4 regions of the Novosphingobium sp. NFX11 genome follow, and region 3 is predicted to be linked to each of the others. Evidence: predicted binding sites of a transcription regulator. Region 3 holds the regulator's gene; each other region holds the start of a gene.
What was found. The regulator LexA, encoded in region 3, represses DNA repair genes until DNA is damaged. The targets are predictions, from matches to a motif close to GTTCCNCNCTTGTTCT.
Positions count from the first base shown of each region.

Region 1: KZO24_RS29710 (DUF7146 domain-containing protein) is a predicted target of LexA. The motif match lies at 1,979-1,994, and genes of this name have one in related genera.
Region 2: KZO24_RS07755 (S24 family peptidase) is a predicted target of LexA. The motif match lies at 2,147-2,162, and genes of this name have one in related genera.
Region 4: KZO24_RS12845 (ribonucleoside-diphosphate reductase subunit alpha) is a predicted target of LexA. The motif match lies at 1,914-1,929, and genes of this name have one in related genera.

Region 1 covers NZ_CP080386.1:623,700-627,909, reverse strand. The annotation lists gene KZO24_RS29715 (ParB/RepB/Spo0J family partition protein) at 1-834, opposite strand, end outside; gene KZO24_RS29710 (DUF7146 domain-containing protein) at 868-1,803, opposite strand; gene KZO24_RS29705 (sigma factor-like helix-turn-helix DNA-binding protein) at 2,100-2,378, opposite strand; gene KZO24_RS29700 (response regulator transcription factor) at 2,841-3,404, shown strand; gene KZO24_RS29695 (hypothetical protein) at 3,464-3,796, shown strand; gene KZO24_RS29690 (hypothetical protein) at 3,843-4,210, shown strand, end outside.
Region 2 covers NZ_CP080384.1:1,516,169-1,520,378, reverse strand. The annotation lists gene KZO24_RS07770 (acetolactate synthase large subunit) at 1-1,330, shown strand, start outside; gene KZO24_RS07765 (hypothetical protein) at 1,553-1,921, opposite strand; gene KZO24_RS07760 (hypothetical protein) at 1,911-2,111, opposite strand; gene KZO24_RS07755 (S24 family peptidase) at 2,213-2,863, shown strand; gene KZO24_RS07750 (MBL fold metallo-hydrolase) at 3,030-3,710, shown strand; gene KZO24_RS07745 (MAPEG family protein) at 3,707-4,099, opposite strand.
Region 3 covers NZ_CP080384.1:1,133,580-1,137,789, forward strand. The annotation lists gene KZO24_RS05750 (hypothetical protein) at 1-248, shown strand, start outside; gene KZO24_RS05755 (ComEC/Rec2 family competence protein) at 381-2,009, shown strand; gene lexA (transcriptional repressor LexA) at 2,204-2,896, opposite strand; gene KZO24_RS05765 (molybdopterin molybdotransferase MoeA) at 3,016-4,210, opposite strand, start outside.
Region 4 covers NZ_CP080384.1:2,495,203-2,499,412, reverse strand. The annotation lists gene nadB (L-aspartate oxidase) at 1-1,077, shown strand, start outside; gene KZO24_RS12850 (GlsB/YeaQ/YmgE family stress response membrane protein) at 1,172-1,414, opposite strand; gene KZO24_RS12845 (ribonucleoside-diphosphate reductase subunit alpha) at 2,135-4,093, shown strand; gene KZO24_RS12840 (glycosyltransferase family 61 protein) at 4,166-4,210, opposite strand, start outside.

The DNA.
Region 1 (4,210 bases), on a different replicon from region 3:
AATGATCCGGACTTCCGCCAGCCCCTCACGTTCGCGCAGCTGTTCGGCTGCAACCGCTAGCTTGTCCGCGACAAGACGATTGAGGAGGTAACCATCGATCCAGCGCTCGGTGGCCGAGTCGGAGAAGAGATCGAGATCGACCCGGCCGCCAGCCTCGATGTAAGCGTCGCGTCCGACCAGCAGCGCCTTGGGATCGCTGCCGATATAAGTATCTTCGGCGAGCTGACGTTTGATCTCATTGACGTTGGTCCGGTAATAGCCGTCCTTCAGCAAATCGAACACTTCCGACTGCCGGGCGCGGTCGCTGTTGCTGGCATAGGCCACGGCCACGTTCAGCGTGATCTCACCGTTGCGCAGCGCCTCGAAGACCGGATCGGCCAGATCAGCGAGGCGAAGCCGGCTGCGAACGAAACGTTCGGTGAGGCCGAAACGCTTGGCCACGTCCTCAGGCGTCTTGCCTTCGCTTTCGATGATGTCCTGGAAGGCCCGGCAGGTGTCGGCCGGGTTCATCGTGAGACTGAAGAAATTCTCCTCGAGGCTGGTCTCGATCGCGTCCCTGGCGTTGCCGAGCACCAGCACCGGAAGCTGGTAGTCGGCATCGAACACGGCCTTCTCGATCAGACGATGGACGGCATCGAGGCGGCGGCCGCCCGCAATGATACGGTAGTGCCCTTTCTTGCGCGAAACGGGCACGCCGATCAGGTTCTGGCGCAGGCCCTTCGCGGCGATGTTCGCTTCGAGCTGGGCATCGGCCACCGGATCGCTGACAGTGCGCACGTTGCTCAGCGACTTGGCGAGGTTCGCCGCCGAAACGAGGATGGGAAGTTTGGTCATGTGGGTAATCTCCTGGCGGGGACAGCCTGACCGTCAGGCCCCTGGCCGCCACCACTTCCCCACTCTCTCCCCTCCAACGCGAAGCACGTCGTTCCAGTCCTTGAAAAGCCCAGGCGGGAAAGCGGTCTCGATCGTGAGGCCCGGTCTCCGGTGGGATTGCACTGCGTTCATACTGCCGAGCACACCGGCTCGATCGTTGTCGGGAAACAGGACGAGGCGGGTCACGGGTGAGGGGATCGTGACTTGATGAAGGCGTTCGCTGCCAAGTGTCGCCCATACCGGGATGCCGAACAGCATCATGGCCGACAGGGCGGTCTCGATACCTTCGGCAAGACCCAGCTCCGAGGTGGCCTCGGCCAGGATCACAGCCGCATTTGCGGGGCGCCCCAGGGTCATGCGCGGATCCGGGAGATCCCGTGCTCGCCGCGCGTCCTCCCGATCGAAAAAGGTTCGCTGGATTGCGTGGAAGCGCCTGCCGCCTGACGCATCGGCGCACAACGCGGCTATCATCGCCGGACGATATTCGAGTGCGGAGCCGTTTCCGATAGGCGTGCGAGGATGGAAACGCAGCGCTTGGGGCAGGATCGTGATGTGGCGCCGCCGAAGGTAGAACTGCGCGGGCGTTCCGAAAATCTCCGTCGCCTCCTGCCACAACGCCAGGGCACGCCGGCGGCGCCACAATTCGGTGCTCATCCACTCGCGGCGCGTGGTATGGTACTCGCAGCGGAAGAGCGCTTCCCCGGTTAACGATCGCACCGCTTTCATCACATCACGCGTGTCGCAGCCGGCGAAACATTTGAAGAGCAAGGCTCGCTCACCGACCCGGACCGAGAGGCTGGGTCGCCGATCGTCGTGGGCGGGGCACAAGCACAGGCCTTTTCCGGATTGCCACGTTCCGCCAAGGCGCTTCACGATATCGGCACCGAGGGCATCGAGGTCGGGATTAATAAAAGAGTAGCGGAGGGACATGGGAAAGCTCCTGCCCAGAAAAGTGCCGATCCAACGTGTCGAAGCGGCAGTCCGTTGGCGCTTGAAGGTATGGGATATCGAGGATGACCCTCACTGCGGCGACACCGACAGTCGCACACGCGGGCAGCACAAAAGGGTAGTCACCAGGGGCCCTTCGCCATCCCTGCCGTCAACGGTTCGCCGCATGTTCACGAACCATGGTACCGGTTCGTCCCGATGCGTGAGGGTGGATACTGGACGGCCGTAGGCGGGAGCACGACCCTGCTGGCCATCAAGGGGACCCAGTGTGCTGTCGTTCAGTCCCCGGTTTCGCTGTCAACGCAATCAAGGGCGACCAGCGCAAGGGAGAATTCGCGCACCACGTCGCAAACGGGAATCCCGAAGCGCTTGGCAATCATTTCGAAAGTGAGGTCGTCAAGACAGTGCGCGACGAAGATAGCGCGGGTGATCGGTGGCAGACTGTCCAAGGTGTCTTGCATGCGCGCAATATGTTTTGCCGTGGGGCCACCGCCAGCATGTTGACCATTACCCGATCGGTGACCCGCCCCATCCGCCCCGGCCAGCCAATCTTCCAACGGGGGCACGGCGCCGATGCGCCATTGCTGCGGCGCTTTGCGTTCGGATTTAGGGGTTGCGAATGGGCGGGCTGAAGGTTTCCTCTGCGCAGGCAGCGCGGCCCTGGCATATGATCGCATGATATTTCGTCGCCCCCGACGAATGATATCCAGAAGGCGTCGCGAACGTCTGGCGAGCGCGCGAACGTATGTGCGTAGTATATGGTCATGCTCGGTTGTCATGGGTGTGCTCCGGAACAGTATTCCTGCCCGTTCCTCCCCCACTCCCCTCCTTCGCCACGCTCCTTCGAGAGGTATGGTTTCCTGGTAAGTAGGGATAATTGAGCTACACCGTCAGGTATTTACCTCCGCCGGATTATGGAGTTACGTTCGCACGATAAATTGTGTGATCGGGAGAGAAGATCGAGTTGACCTGCAACCTGCGGCTGGCCGGGGCGGACAGGTCCTACGCAGGAGAACGTAGTGGACGAGCACGCGATGACCTGGGTCCGAGAAAATGAGGCGCTGCTGCGGCGCCTCACTCCCCGCCAGCGAGACTGCCTGCGACTGGTCGCGCAAGGCTATCGAACCAAGGAGATCGCAATCAAGCTGGGTATCTCCGTCGGCGTAGCGTACAAACATATCTCCTCTGCTTGCCAGACGCTTGGTGTGCCCGCCCGGGGACAGGCGGCTCGCTATCTCGCACTTTGGGAGCAGCAACTTTCCGAGGATGAAGCGGGTAAGAAATTATCCCCCCAGTTTCTGGGTGTTTCCGATCGGGCTGATCTTCCCTCAGGTGTGACCGTCACCAATGACGCGGATGCACCTGCAATCCAGTTCGCAGAGCAGCAGCAAGATCACTCCATTGCCGCAGCTGTTCAAGGTTTGATGGACCTCGTGCCGATGCGTATTCGCGGGAGATCGCAGAATGACCTGACGTCCGTCCATACCATGATCGTCATAGGCGCTATGACCCTCGGAACTATTGTCGGGGTCGGATCCGCCGCATCGCTGCTCACGGGACTGACCAGTCTGCTGCGTCCCTGAGCACCTTTTTCATCCAATCGCATTCGCCCGTCTCCCGAAGGAGCGGAAAAGGAGAAACCATGCGTGCTCAACGCCAAGCCATTGCCCGTACGGTAGCCGAGCGACTATTCGCCGCCGAAGATGCCCTTGATCTCGCAGTGGCCCGTATTGCCGAGTTAAACGCCGCGCTGCCTTTGGCCCGGCTTGATGGCAGGATATCGGCGATCGTCGGTCAGGATGCCATTCTAAGTTCTGCATCTGCCTTGATGCTGGTCGCGGAAACGCGCAGCAAGATCGTCGCAGCCCATGCGAACCTCAAGCACGCCAGCGATGAGATCGGATTGCCACCGACCAGCTATGGCGATCTCATCAAACCGAACTCGGCCGAGTTGCCACAGCTGCACGTAGTCTGAAACGCAGGGCGGGCCGCGCTGCCGCCCGCCCTATTCCTGGGGGTTCGTGACAAGACATCTCCTGTTTTTTGGGCTGCTCACACTCAGCACATTTTATGCGCTGACCCGCGGCGGCAGGCCGGAGCAGATTGGCGCTCTCACCCTCTTTGCTGCCGCGTGGACCAGCGCTCTGATGGTGAATCCCGCGGGATCACGGTTCTATCAGGTCGAGACCGGCATCCTCGTGACCGACGTTGCTATATGGGGTATCTTCCTATGGCTTTCCATCCGAAGCACCCGCTTCTGGCCGCTTTGGATCACGGCGCTTCTTGGAGCAGAAGTGCTGGTTCACATTGGCGTTCTTTTCGCGCCCCGCTCGGACTGGGCCGCCTACATGACAGCTGCAGCGATGTGGAGTTGGGCCGCGCAGGTTTT
Region 2 (4,210 bases), 380 kb from region 3:
CTTCCAGATCCTCGATGTCGTCTCGATGATGCAGCCGATCACCAAGTATGCGCACCAGATGGCATCCTCGGACAACATTCCGAGCCGCGTGCGCGAGGCGTTCCGCATCGCCGAGGAAGAGAAGCCGGGTGCGACGCATATCGAGCTTCCCGAGGATATTGCCGACGAGCACACCGATTCGCGCCCCGTTCCGCGCTCGATCGTGCGGCGCCCGACGGCGGACGTGAAATCGATCGTCCAGGCCGTCGATGCCCTGCAGACGGCGAAGCGTCCCGTTCTCGTGATCGGCGCAGGCGCGAACCGCAAGATGACCAGCAAGATGTTGAGCGAGTTCGTCGAGAAGACCGGCATTCCGTTCCTCACCACCCAACTCGGCAAGGGCGTGATCGACGAGCGCCATCCCAAGTTCCTGGGCTGCGCTGCGCTGTCCTCGGGCGATTTCGTGCACCGCGCGATCGAGGACGCCGACTGCATCGTCAACATCGGCCACGACGTGATCGAGAAGCCGCCGTTCTTCATGCACAACGACGGCACTCGCGATGACCGCACGGTGATCCACATCTCGACCAAAACGGCCGAGGTGGATCCGGTCTACTTCCCGCACATCGAGGTGATCGGCGACATCGCCAACGCCATGTGGCAGATCAAGGAGGCGATCACGCCTTCGCCCAAGTGGAACTTCGATTCGATGCTGCGCTTCCGCGCCGCCGAGGTCGAGCACACCGCGAAGCTGGCGGCGGACGAGCGCTTCCCGATCTTCCCGCCCCATGCCGTGCAGCAGGTGCGCGACGCGCTGCCCGACGATGCGATCGTCTGCCTCGACAACGGCGTCTACAAGCTGTGGTTCGCGCGCGGCTATTGCGCGATGAAGCCCAACACGGTGCTGCTCGACAACGCGCTGGCGACGATGGGGGCAGGGCTGCCCTCGGCGATGGCGAGCGCGATGGTCTATCCCGAGCGCAAGGTCTTCGCGGTCTGCGGCGACGGCGGGTTCATGATGAACAGCCAGGAGATGGAGACGGCGGTGCGCCTCGGTCTCAACCTGACGGTGCTGATCCTGAACGACAATGCCTATGGCATGATCCGCTGGAAGCAGGCGAACATGGGCTTCGCGGACTTCGGGCTGAACTATGGAAACCCGGACTTCGTGCAGTATGCGCAGAGCTACGGCGCCAACGGCTACCGGGTTGAGAGCGCCGCGCACCTCAAGGAACTGCTCGCGCACTGCCGTAATACGCCCGGCGTGCACCTGATCGACTGCCCGGTCGATTATTCCGAGAACGATCGCATCCTGAATACCGAGATCAAGGAACTCTCGCGGGCTCTGTAAGGCCTTTCGCCATCGCGAATGAAACGACGCCCCAGGGTAGCATCAGGCTGTCCTGGGGTCTTCGTTTCGGGTATTCGTGCAAGGTACCTTCAATCATATCGCTGTCATTCCCGCGAAGGCGGGAACCCAACTGATGATCTTTCAACAGGCAATGTCAGGAGATGGATCCCCCCTTCGCGGGGATGACGAGGAAGGTTTAAACAGCGCTCTGGCGGCGATGCCTCAGTAATCCACCAGCACCAGTACTTCGATGTGCACGGTCATGCGCGGCAGGTCCTGCCTGTGCTCGACCGACGTTACCGCTGCATCGGCCACGAGATGGCGCGGGATGGTGAATTCGTGGTCGGGCAGGGCAGCGATGAATGCCTCTCCCTTGGTCACCGCTTCCGCGCCTTCGAAGGCCAGCACGATCGTATGGCGTGCGCCGGAGAACGTGGCGCTGGCCCAGTCGCGCTCGGCATGGCTCAGCAAGTCGGCTTCGGAACCGGCGAGGCCGAGCACCTCGGACAGCAGCCGCAGCCAAGGACCGCGTGTCGGGGCCTTGGCGGGCACGAAAGCACGGCGCATTTCCCGCGTGAGTTCAGACTGCATGGCGGTTCTCCCCGGCGCCGGTAAGGTAGGTCTGCATGAATCGCTCGACTCGCGCGGCGGTGTCACCGCGCGGCACCCGGCCGTTGCGCAGATCCGCCACGAAGCGCGGGTCCTGCGCGGCGAGGCGGCCGAATTTGGTCCACGGCATGTCGGTCTGGCGTAGGAAGCGCTCGATCTCGCGCAGGAGCATCCGGTCTGGTCCTTTCATGTAGGAATTCGCTTGATGTTTCCATTTTGTTCCGTTCTAAATCCTACATGTCTAGGAAATTTCCTACGGATACGGATTACAAAATGGTAAGCGACCCGACCCGTCTGCGCCTGCTGGAACTGGCCGAGAAGCGGCGCGTGAGTTTGTCCAAACTCTCGGCCATGCTGGGCAAAAACCCCGCCTATCTTCAGCAATTCATCCGCAAGGGTAGTCCGCGCAAGCTGGAGGAGCACGATCGCGGGATGCTCGCGCGGTTCTTCGGTGTGGATGAGGCGGAACTGGGCCAATCGAAGGAAATTTCCTATGCCGTTCCGGAGCAATCACGCAGACGCAGCTGGATCGATGTTCCGCGCTTGGCGGTGGGTGCTTCGGCGGGGCCGGGGGCGACGGCCGAAGGAGAGCAGGTGGTGGACACCATCCGCTTCTCCGGGCGCTGGCTGCGGTCGATGGGGCTACAGCCGGAAAACCTCTCCACCATCGTGGTGAGCGGCGATTCGATGGAGCCGACGCTGCGTGACGGCGATGAAATCCTCGTCGACCGGACCTTGCGTGCCTTGCGCGACGGTATTCATGTCGTTCGGCTGGGGGACAGCCTGCTGGTGAAGCGCATCGACGTCTCGCGGCCGGGGCTGGTCGTACTGATCAGCGACAACCCTGCCTATCCTCCGGTCGAATGCGGCACCCGCGACGTCGAGGTGATCGGCAGGGTGGTCTGGAAGGGTGGGCGCATCTAGAGTTTGTTCTGTTGAAGCGGCACCGGCCCACGCCCCCACCCGACCTCCCGCTAGTGTATCCTTGATGGGAGGTCGGGTGGGGGCGTGGGCCGGTGCCGAATCCGCCTGAAGCGGACAAACTTCAGCCCGGTTGCATTCGCGGCGCTCTGCGGCCATTTCCAAGGGCATGACGCAAGGCACCGAACAACAGATGCGCGTGGGGATCATTCCCGTCACGCCCCTCCAGCAGAACTGCTCGCTCCTGTGGTGTACCGCCACGATGAAGGGCGCGCTGGTCGATCCCGGCGGTGACCTGCACAAACTGAAGCAGGCACTGGAGAAGACCGGAGTGACGCTGGAGAAGATCCTCGTCACCCACGGCCACCTCGACCACTGCGGGCAGGCCGGCGTGCTGGCCAAGGAGCTTGGCGTGCCGATCGAGGGGCCGCAGGAGGAAGACCGCTTCTGGATCGCGCAGCTCGACGACGACGGGCCGCGCTGGAACATGGAGGCGCATACCTTCGAGCCCGACCGCTGGCTGGAGGATGGCGACAAGGTCACCGTAGGCGAACTGGAACTCGACGTCGTTCATTGTCCGGGGCACACGCCCGGCCACGTCATCTTCCATCACGAGCCCAGCAAGTTCGCCATGGTCGGCGACGTGCTGTTCCAGAACGGCATCGGCCGCTGGGACTTCCCGCGCGGCAATCTCGACGATCTGGTGCACTCGATCACACAGAAGCTCTGGCCGCTCGGAGACGACGTCACATTCGTCCCCGGCCATGGCCCGGTAAGCACTTTCGGGCAGGAGCGTCTGACGAATCCCTACGTCAGCGACGAGGCGATCAAACGCGGGCTACCGGTCTAGAATCGCCCCGTCGCGATCAGCACGGCCATCAGTGCGAGTCCCAGCAGCGTCAGCACCGAGATGATGAAGCCGGCCGCGCGCAGGGGAGATTTCTCCGCCTTGTCCATCCCGATCCCGTGGGCGATGCGCGCCAGCAGATAGAGTGCGCCGACGATCGCAAGCCATTGCCCGGCCTTGCCGGAAAGCTCGATAGCGGCGACCAGCATCAGCACGAAAGGCGCGCTCTCGCCATAGTTGGCCTGAGCGCGCATGCGGCGCAGAAGCACGGGATTCTCGCCGTCGCCGTGCCACACCTTCGCCGCCATGCGCGCCTTGCCGGTACGCACCGCCAGCCAGAAGGCGACGACGGCTGCTGCGGCGGACATGCTGAGGGTGGTCTGCAGAATCATATAGGCGTACTCCCGATTGGTGACGGCTTGATGGTGGAGGGAGTAACGGGTTGCAACTCGCGTGAAATGGGTTATAGGCGCGCCTTCGCAAGCCGCCGTGTCCCTACCCGG
Region 3 (4,210 bases):
TGCTGTCGTGGATCGGCTTCTGCTGCGGCTTGATTGCAGTTTCTGCAACTTGTTATGCGTCCTTTCCTTTGCGGAGCAGTTATCCGCATTTCAGCCGGGCAATCATGGTATTGCCCTTGCTGGCGGTCGCGGGCTGCCTTGCGGTTTGGGTGCGGTCGGAAATCGTCGGCCAGCCGGCAATCGAAAGGCCTGTAGCGGGCAGTTTCATCGCGCGGGTCCTTGCTATCGAGATCGCAGCCTGCGCTTGATCGCGATCGCCTGCTGCTGGCCATGCGCGATCCGATAAGAGGTGTGCCCATTAAGGTCAGGCTCAACGTTCCCGGCAAGCGTTCCGCGGCGGGGATCGGTAGGGGGATCTCGTAGCATTCAGGGCGCGGCTGATGCCGCCGGCGCCGCCCATGCTTCCGGGCGCATACAACTTTGCGCGAACAGCCTGGTTTGCCGGCATTGCCGCTACCGGATCGGTCGTGGGAGACGTGAAGGTCGTCCGGGAATTCAGCGCAGGCGCATGGGCACTATCGGATATACGTCAGACGCTAACGGATCATATTCGCGTTCGCATCGGGGAAGAGCGCGCAGGTATTGCCGCGGCATTCGTCACCGGTGATCGCGGAAATATTTCGGAGGCCGATGATCAGGCCATGCGCGATTCGGGGCTGGCGCATCTGTTGTCGATAAGTGGGCTTCATGTCAGCGCGATGGTGGGGGCAGTGTACCTCGTGGCCATCCGATTACTGGCGCTTTCCTCATGGATGGCGCTCCGGGTGAGGTTGCCGGTAATCGCGGCCGGCGCAGGAGCCCTCGCCGGTGTAGCTTACACCCTTTTGTCCGGTTCTGAAGTCCCTACAGTCAGATCATGCATCGGGGCATTGCTGGTGCTGTTCGCGCTCGCCCTTGGGCGTGAGCCCTTGTCCTTGCGCATGCTGGCGGTTGCAGCGTTCTGCGTTCTTCTGCTGTGGCCCGAGGCAGTAATGGGGCCCAGTTTTCAGTTGAGCTTCGGAGCGGTTCTGGCGCTTATCGCAGTCAGCACATCGGAACCGGTGCGCCATTTCCTTGGGCCGCGTGACGAAGGGATGATCGCAAGAGCAATGCGCCATATCGCTCTATTGCTTTTGACCGGCGCGGTAATCGATCTGGCACTCATGCCTATCGGCCTGTACCATTTCCACCGCGCCGGCGTATATGGAGCGCTGGCCAATGTGGTCGCGATCCCGTGGTCGACCTTCATCGTCATGCCGTTGCTGGCTAGCGCATTGATCCTCGACATCGCCGGGCTGGGAGGGCCTTTCTGGTGGCTGGCGGGCGTTTCGGTGGATGTGCTTGTCGGACTGGCACATTGGTTCGCTTCAAGACCGGGGGCGGTCAACCTGCTGCCGGGTACCGACGCCTGGGCATTCATGCTTTTTGTGTCGGGCGGGCTTTGGCTCGGTCTATGGACCGGCCGCATCCGCTGGGCGGGGTTTCCCATTGCCGCGATCGGTGTGCTTTTGCTCGCGATGGCCCCGCCTGCAGATATATTGGTATCGGGCGACGGTCGCCATGTCGGCCTTGTCGAAAACGGCGGAAATCAGTTGTTCTTACTCAGGGACAGCAAAGGAGGCTATGCCCGGGACAATCTGATGGAGTTCGCGGGGATAGAAGCGGAACCCGCCACGCTTGATAAGTGGCCAGGCGCAAGGTGCAACCCGGACTTCTGTAAGGTGCCGATTGAGCGATCGGGGAAAGTCTGGCACCTGCTGATGTCGCGTGGACGCGATTCCGTCGCGGAACGTTCGCTTGTTGCAGCATGTGAGCACAGCGACATTGTCATCTCAGATCGCTGGTTACCACGTAGCTGCCGCCCGCGCTGGTACAAGGCCGATCGTGGATCTTTGGCTAATACGGGAGGATTGGCCGTTTATCTGGGCAAGGGGCGCATCGATACTGTGGCTCAGACGCAGGGCGCACACGGCTGGTGGCATTCCTCACCATTTCATGTCCGTGAGAATGGACCTTCAACCACCAACTAGCGAACTAAGCGTGGTTCTTCCGGCGCGTGAGGACTTTCATAGTCCAATCCGAAGCCGGATTTTGCCTAATATACCGGATTTGACCTAATATGATTGCCGCAATGCGTATCGCAAGAAACTCCGGCACGGATCAAAACCGTCCGGAGTAAGTCGCGCTACTTGCCACAACGATGGTGAATCGGACTGGAAAAGTTTTAATTATACCGACGAAGCAGGCCAGCGAGCTTGCCCTGGACTTCCACTTCATCCGGGCCATATATCTGCGGTTCGTAAGCGGCGTTTGCAGGATCTAGGCGAACCATTCCAGCTTCACGTCGCAGGTATTTCAACGTGGCTTCTTCGCCACGGATGAGAGCCACCACGATCTCGCCATCCCGGGCAGCATTCGTGCGCTTAACTAGCGCGAAATCGCCATCCAGAATGCCGGCTTCGATCATGGAATCACCGGAGACCTCCAGCGCATAGTGTTCGCCCGAACCGAGCAGCGCAGCCGGGACAGGCAGGGTCGATTGCCCTTCCAGTGCCTCGATCGGAACGCCTGCCGCGATACGACCGTGCAGTGGAATCTCGATCACGTCATTCGCCGCTTCTACGGCGGGACGAGGTGCCTGAAGAGGGGGCACCCCATGATTGCTATTGGCAGCGGATGGACGTGGCGCCTTGCTGCCCGTATCATCCGGTTGACGCAAGACTTCCAAAGCGCGCGCACGGTTGGGAAGGCGGCGAATGAAGCCTCGCTCCTCCAGCGCCGAAATCAGTCGGTGAACACCGGACTTCGACTTGAGATCAAGGGCTTCCTTCATCTCCTCAAAGCTGGGAGAGATGCCGCTTTCTTCAAGCCGTGCCTGGATGAACCGGAGCAATTCGTGCTGCTTGCGAGTCAACATGGTCGCTGCCTTTTCGTGACCTTCGAACCAGGCAAGTCCTGATCCCGCTTGTTCTCGTAGTGAACAATGGGGGAACAATCAAGCAACCAATTGAACTCAATTCAAGCAATGCCGTCATTCTAGAGCAGGAAAATCCGAACTTCGTCTCCTGCAGCCGCCGGCGCGGCCATTGCCGCGCGATCTACCAGCACATTGCTTGCGGCCAGAGAGGACAGGGCGCCGCTGTCCTGCAGTGCATTGACGGTCACGCTTTCGCCATCCCACCAACCGCGAAGAAACTCACGGCGGCGACCGTTGGCGCGCAGCGGCATACTTAGCCTAGCGGCCAGCCGCATTGGCAATGGCCTCGCGGCACCCTGCATCGCTCGCAGGAGAGGAAGCAGAAAATGGTAGGCCGTAACGTAGCTGGAGACCGGATTTCCGGGTAGTCCCAGTATGATCTGTCGCCGTCCCGTCAGTTCGCGCGTGGCGACGAGGATGGGTTTGCCGGGCTTGATCGCCACGCGCCAGAAATCGATGCTCGCGCCCCAGCGTTCGAGTGCCGGGCGGATGAGGTCGTGATCGCCGACAGAAGCGCCGCCGCTTGTCACGATGAGATCGACGTCGTCGGATGCCTCGAAAGCGCGCGTGATCGTGTCGATATCATCCGGTACAGGTCCGACCCGCTTCGCATCGACACCCAGCGCTGAAGCCATAGCCGCCAGCATGACGCCGTTGCTTGCGGGAATCTGATGGGTTGCGCAGCATTCCGGGTTTTCAGCGAGTTCATCGCCGCTGTCGATCACGGCCAGCCGCGGTGTGCGATGGACAGGCAGGTGCGTATGGCCCGAAGCGATTGCCAACGCCATTTGCGCCGGAGTGATGCGCGCGCCCGGCAGCATGATTTCCGTCCCCGTGACGAAATCCATTCCGCGATGTCTGATATGCTTGTGCGCGGGATCGGGTGCTTCACCCGACAACGTCAGGATTTCGGCATCTCTAGCAAGGTCTTCCTGGAGAATGACTGCCGCCGCATCGACCGGCAATATTGCGCCCGTTGAAATGCGTACGGCTTCGCCGGTGGAGAGGGCGCCGACATGGGGATGTCCGGCGGCGCTCTCTCCGATCACTCGCCAGGGGCCCTGCAAGTCTCCGGCCGTCACTGCATAGCCATCCATCGCAGACAGGTTGGCCGGTGGCTGCGTGCGTCGGGCATATAGCGGTTCTGCGAGATACCGGTTGTATGCGCCCTCGATATCGACTCGCTCTATCGGAAGGGGTGTGGCCAACGCCAGCAATCGAGCCTGTGCGTCCTCGAGCGAGAGCGGCGCCGAT
Region 4 (4,210 bases), 1.4 Mb from region 3:
CGCGTCTGGGGCGTCTATGCGCTGAACGAGGAGAGCGGCCGGGTCGAGGCCTTCACCGCCCGCGCCACGGTTTTGGCGACGGGCGGCGCGGGCCGTGTCTACCAGTTCAGCACCGCCCCGCGCGGCGCCACCGGCGACGGTATCGCCATGGCCTGGCGTGCGGGCGCGCGCGTCTCCAACATGGAGATGATGCAGTTCCACCCGACCTGCCTCTACAATCTGGACGTCAAGAACTTCCTTATCACCGAGGCCGTGCGCGGCGAGGGCGGGCACCTGATTAACCCGCGCACCGGCAAGCGCTTCATGACCTTCTACGATCCCGAGCGGCTGGAACTGGCCCCGCGCGACGTCGTGGCGCGCGCCATCGACTCCGAGATCAAGCGCTTCGGCCTGGACTACGTCCACCTCGACGTCAGCCACCAGCCCGAAGACTTCGTGAAGGCGCACTTCCCGAACATCTACGAGAAGTTGATGGGCCTCGGCATCGACATGACGAAGGAGCCGATCCCGGTCGTGCCGGCGCAGCATTACACCTGCGGCGGCATCCTCGTGGACCTCGACGGCCGCACCGATCTGCCGGGGCTCTATGCCGCCGGTGAGTGCACCGAGAGCGGGCTGCACGGGGCGAACCGTCTGGCGTCAAACTCCTTGCTCGAATGCTTCGTCTTCGGCGAGGCGGCAGCGGCGGATATTCTCGCGAAGTGGGGCAGTTTCGAGGCGCCGCCGCAAGTGCGCGCCTGGGACGAAAGCCGCGTGACCGATTCCGACGAGGAAGTCGTCATCAAGCAGAACTGGACCGAAATCCGCCGCTTCATGTGGAACTACGTCGGCATCGTGCGCACCACCAAGCGGCTGGAGCGCGCCATGCACCGCATCCAGATGCTCAATGGCGAGACTGAGGAATACTACCGCCACTTCCGCGTCTCGACCGACCTGATCGAATTGCGCAACCTGCTGCAGAGTGCGGAACTGATCGTCGAATCCGCGTTGAAGCGGCACGAGAGCCGGGGGCTGCATTATACGCTGGATTATCCGGCGGCGGATGCGCAGCCGCTGGATACGGTGCTGGTGCCCTGAGCCACCGCGTCATTGCGAGCGAAGCGAAGCAACCCGGGGCAGTTTTGCTCTTCCCGGGTTGCTTCGCTTCGCTCGCAATGACGGGATCGAGGGGTCACCCGATATGCAACACCCGACCGAGGAAGATCAGCACGATAGCGCCGATCACCGAGGCGAGGCATCCGGCGCGGCTGAAATCGCCGCGCCCGCGGCTGGTCACCAGCCCCGCCAGCAGCGAGCCGCCGACGCCCAGCAGGATCGTCGCGATCCAGCCCATGGGCACTGCACCTGGATAGAAGAACCGGGCCAGCGCGCCGATGACGAGGCCGCTGATGATGGCACCGATGATGTTCAGCATTTGCAAAATAACTCCCCTACGCGCCGCAGCGCCGTCGCATTCACGCTGATAAGCGGCGAGGCGGCCGGGGGTTGCAGGTCCTCGTCAAGGGACGCATGCATCTCGACGAACGCCGATGGGAATGCTGGGGAACGTCGCTGCGTCGGGTCTTGACCACCTCCGTTCGTCGCACGCCCGATTCGTCTCACCGGTGATTTATGTGGAAAAATTTAGAAGGCGAGGGCCGATTCAAAGGGTTGCGCTTCTGCAAGACAACGGAAATTCGGCGCGTCGCGGCAGTCAGGTGACGGCCCTGTGGCGAATGCATGGGCCAATGCCATATTCCGGCCCCCTCTTGAACCTCTCGCTGGAAAGGGCACTATAGGTTGTGTCGCACCGATCGAGGGGCCTCAATACCTAGGGATACAGCGCATAAGCCGAAAGGCCCGTGCGGAACCCGTCAGGAACCTTGGGACCAGACTTCTCGAACAGGCGCGCCGGTGGTCTGGCAGGGAATGTCGTTCTCTTTTTGTGCTGGTTCTGATAGATGGGGCGTTCTTGAGCGCCCTTCGACTCGGTGCCGGCCTGCTTGGCCGCCGAAAGCAGTTTGGATCGCCCTCGTGGCGGTTCGATGACAGGTTTTGACGATACATTGGGGGCGCACCAGTGGACTTCAGGAATGGAAGCGACGGACACGTGTCTGATTCGGATGTGAGCTACGCGGATCCCGCGCAAGTCGATATGGAGTCGCTCCTTGCCGGGCATGTCTCCGAAGCGGCGATGAAAAAGGAAGCCTCGGCCGTGGCCATGGACAAGACCGATACCTCGACCGCCGATCTGGTGGTCGAGGCGCCGAAGACGAAGAAGAAGGTCGTCGATTCCAAGACGATCCACGATCGCCGCTTCACTATCGTCACCGATGCGTCGCGTGATGCGCTCCTGACCGACTTCGGCAAGGAAACCCTCGACGACCGCTACCTGCTCCCCGGCGAGAAGTACCAGGATCTCTTCGCCCGCGTGGCCGACGCCTATGCGGACGACCAAGAGCACGCACAGCGCCTGTACGACTACATCTCGCGGCTGTGGTTCATGCCTGCCACCCCGGTCCTGTCGAACGGCGGCACCGGGCGCGGGTTGCCGATCTCCTGCTACCTCAACTCGGTCGAGGACAGCCTCGAAGGCATCGTCGCCACCTGGAACGAGAACGTTTGGCTCGCCTCGCGCGGCGGCGGCATCGGCACTTACTGGGGCAACGTGCGCGGCATCGGCGAGCCGGTCGGCCTCAACGGCAAGACCAGCGGCATCATCCCCTTCGTGCGCGTGATGGATTCGCTTACCCTCGCGATCAGCCAAGGTTCGCTGCGCCGCGGTTCGGCCGCCTGCTACCTCGACGTCTCGCACCCCGAGATCGAGGAGTTCCTGGAAATCCGCAAGACCTCGGGCGACTTCAACCGCAAGGCGCTCAACCTGCACCACGGCGTGCTGCTGACCGACGAGTTCATGGAAGCCGTGCGCGACGGCACCGACTTCGCCCTGCGCAGCCCCAAGGACGGCTCGGTGCGCGGCAAGGTCCATGCCCGCTCGCTGTTCCAGAAGCTGGTCGAAGTGCGCCTCGCCACCGGCGAGCCCTACCTCGTCTTCTCCGACACCGTGAACCGCATGATGCCCAAGCATCACCGCGATCTCGGCCTCAAGGTCTCGACTTCGAACCTGTGCTCGGAAATCACCCTCCCCACCGGCCGCGACCACCTTGGTAACGACCGTACGGCGGTGTGCTGCCTCTCCTCGCTCAACATCGAAACCTGGGAAGAGTGGAAGGGCGATCGTGCCTTCATCGAGGACGTGCTGCGCTTCCTCGACAATGTCCTGCAGGACTACATCGACCGCGCGCCGGACGAAATGGCCCGCGCCCGCTACTCGGCGGAGCGTGAGCGTTCGGTCGGCATGGGCGTGATGGGCTTCCACTCGTACCTGCAGAAGAAGGGCATCGGCTTCGAAAGCGCGATGGCCAAGGCGCTGAACCTGCAGATGTTCCAGCACATCAACGCCAAGGCCAACGAGGCCTCGATGATGCTCGCCAAGGAGCGCGGACCGTGCCTCGACGCCGCCGACCAAGGCGTGATGGAGCGTTTCAGCTGCAAGATGGCGATCGCGCCGACCGCGTCGATCTCGATCATCTGCGGCGGCACGTCGGCCTGCATTGAGCCGATCCCGGCGAACATCTACACCCACAAGACGCTCTCGGGCAGCTTCGTGGTGAAGAACCCCTACCTGCAGAAGCTGCTGGCCTCGAAGTCCAAGGATTCCAACAACGTGTGGAATTCGATCCTCGAGCAGAACGGGTCGGTCCAGCATCTCGACTTCCTCTCGGCCGAGGAAAAGGCGGTCTACAAGACCAGCTTCGAGATCGACCAGCGCTGGCTGCTCGAATTCGCGGCTGACCGTACGCCTTACATTGACCAAGCGCAGTCGCTGAACCTGTTCATCCCCGCCGACGTCGACAAGTGGGACCTGATGATGCTCCACTTCCAGGCATGGGAAAAGGGTATCAAGTCGCTCTACTACCTGCGCTCCAAGTCGGTGCAGCGTGCCGGTTTTGCAGGCGGCGTGGAAGCCGACAACACCAGCGAACTGCCCAAGTTCGAACTGGCGGCCAGCGGCGGCTCGACCGACTACGATGAATGTCTCGCCTGCCAGTAAGGCGCTGAAGTTTCACCGAGAGCGGCCTTCCGGGTAAACGGGAGGCCGCTCTCGTTTGAGCGGCGGGTGAGATCAAGACTTCACGAGATCGAGCGTCCTTTCAATATCGTCGATGTC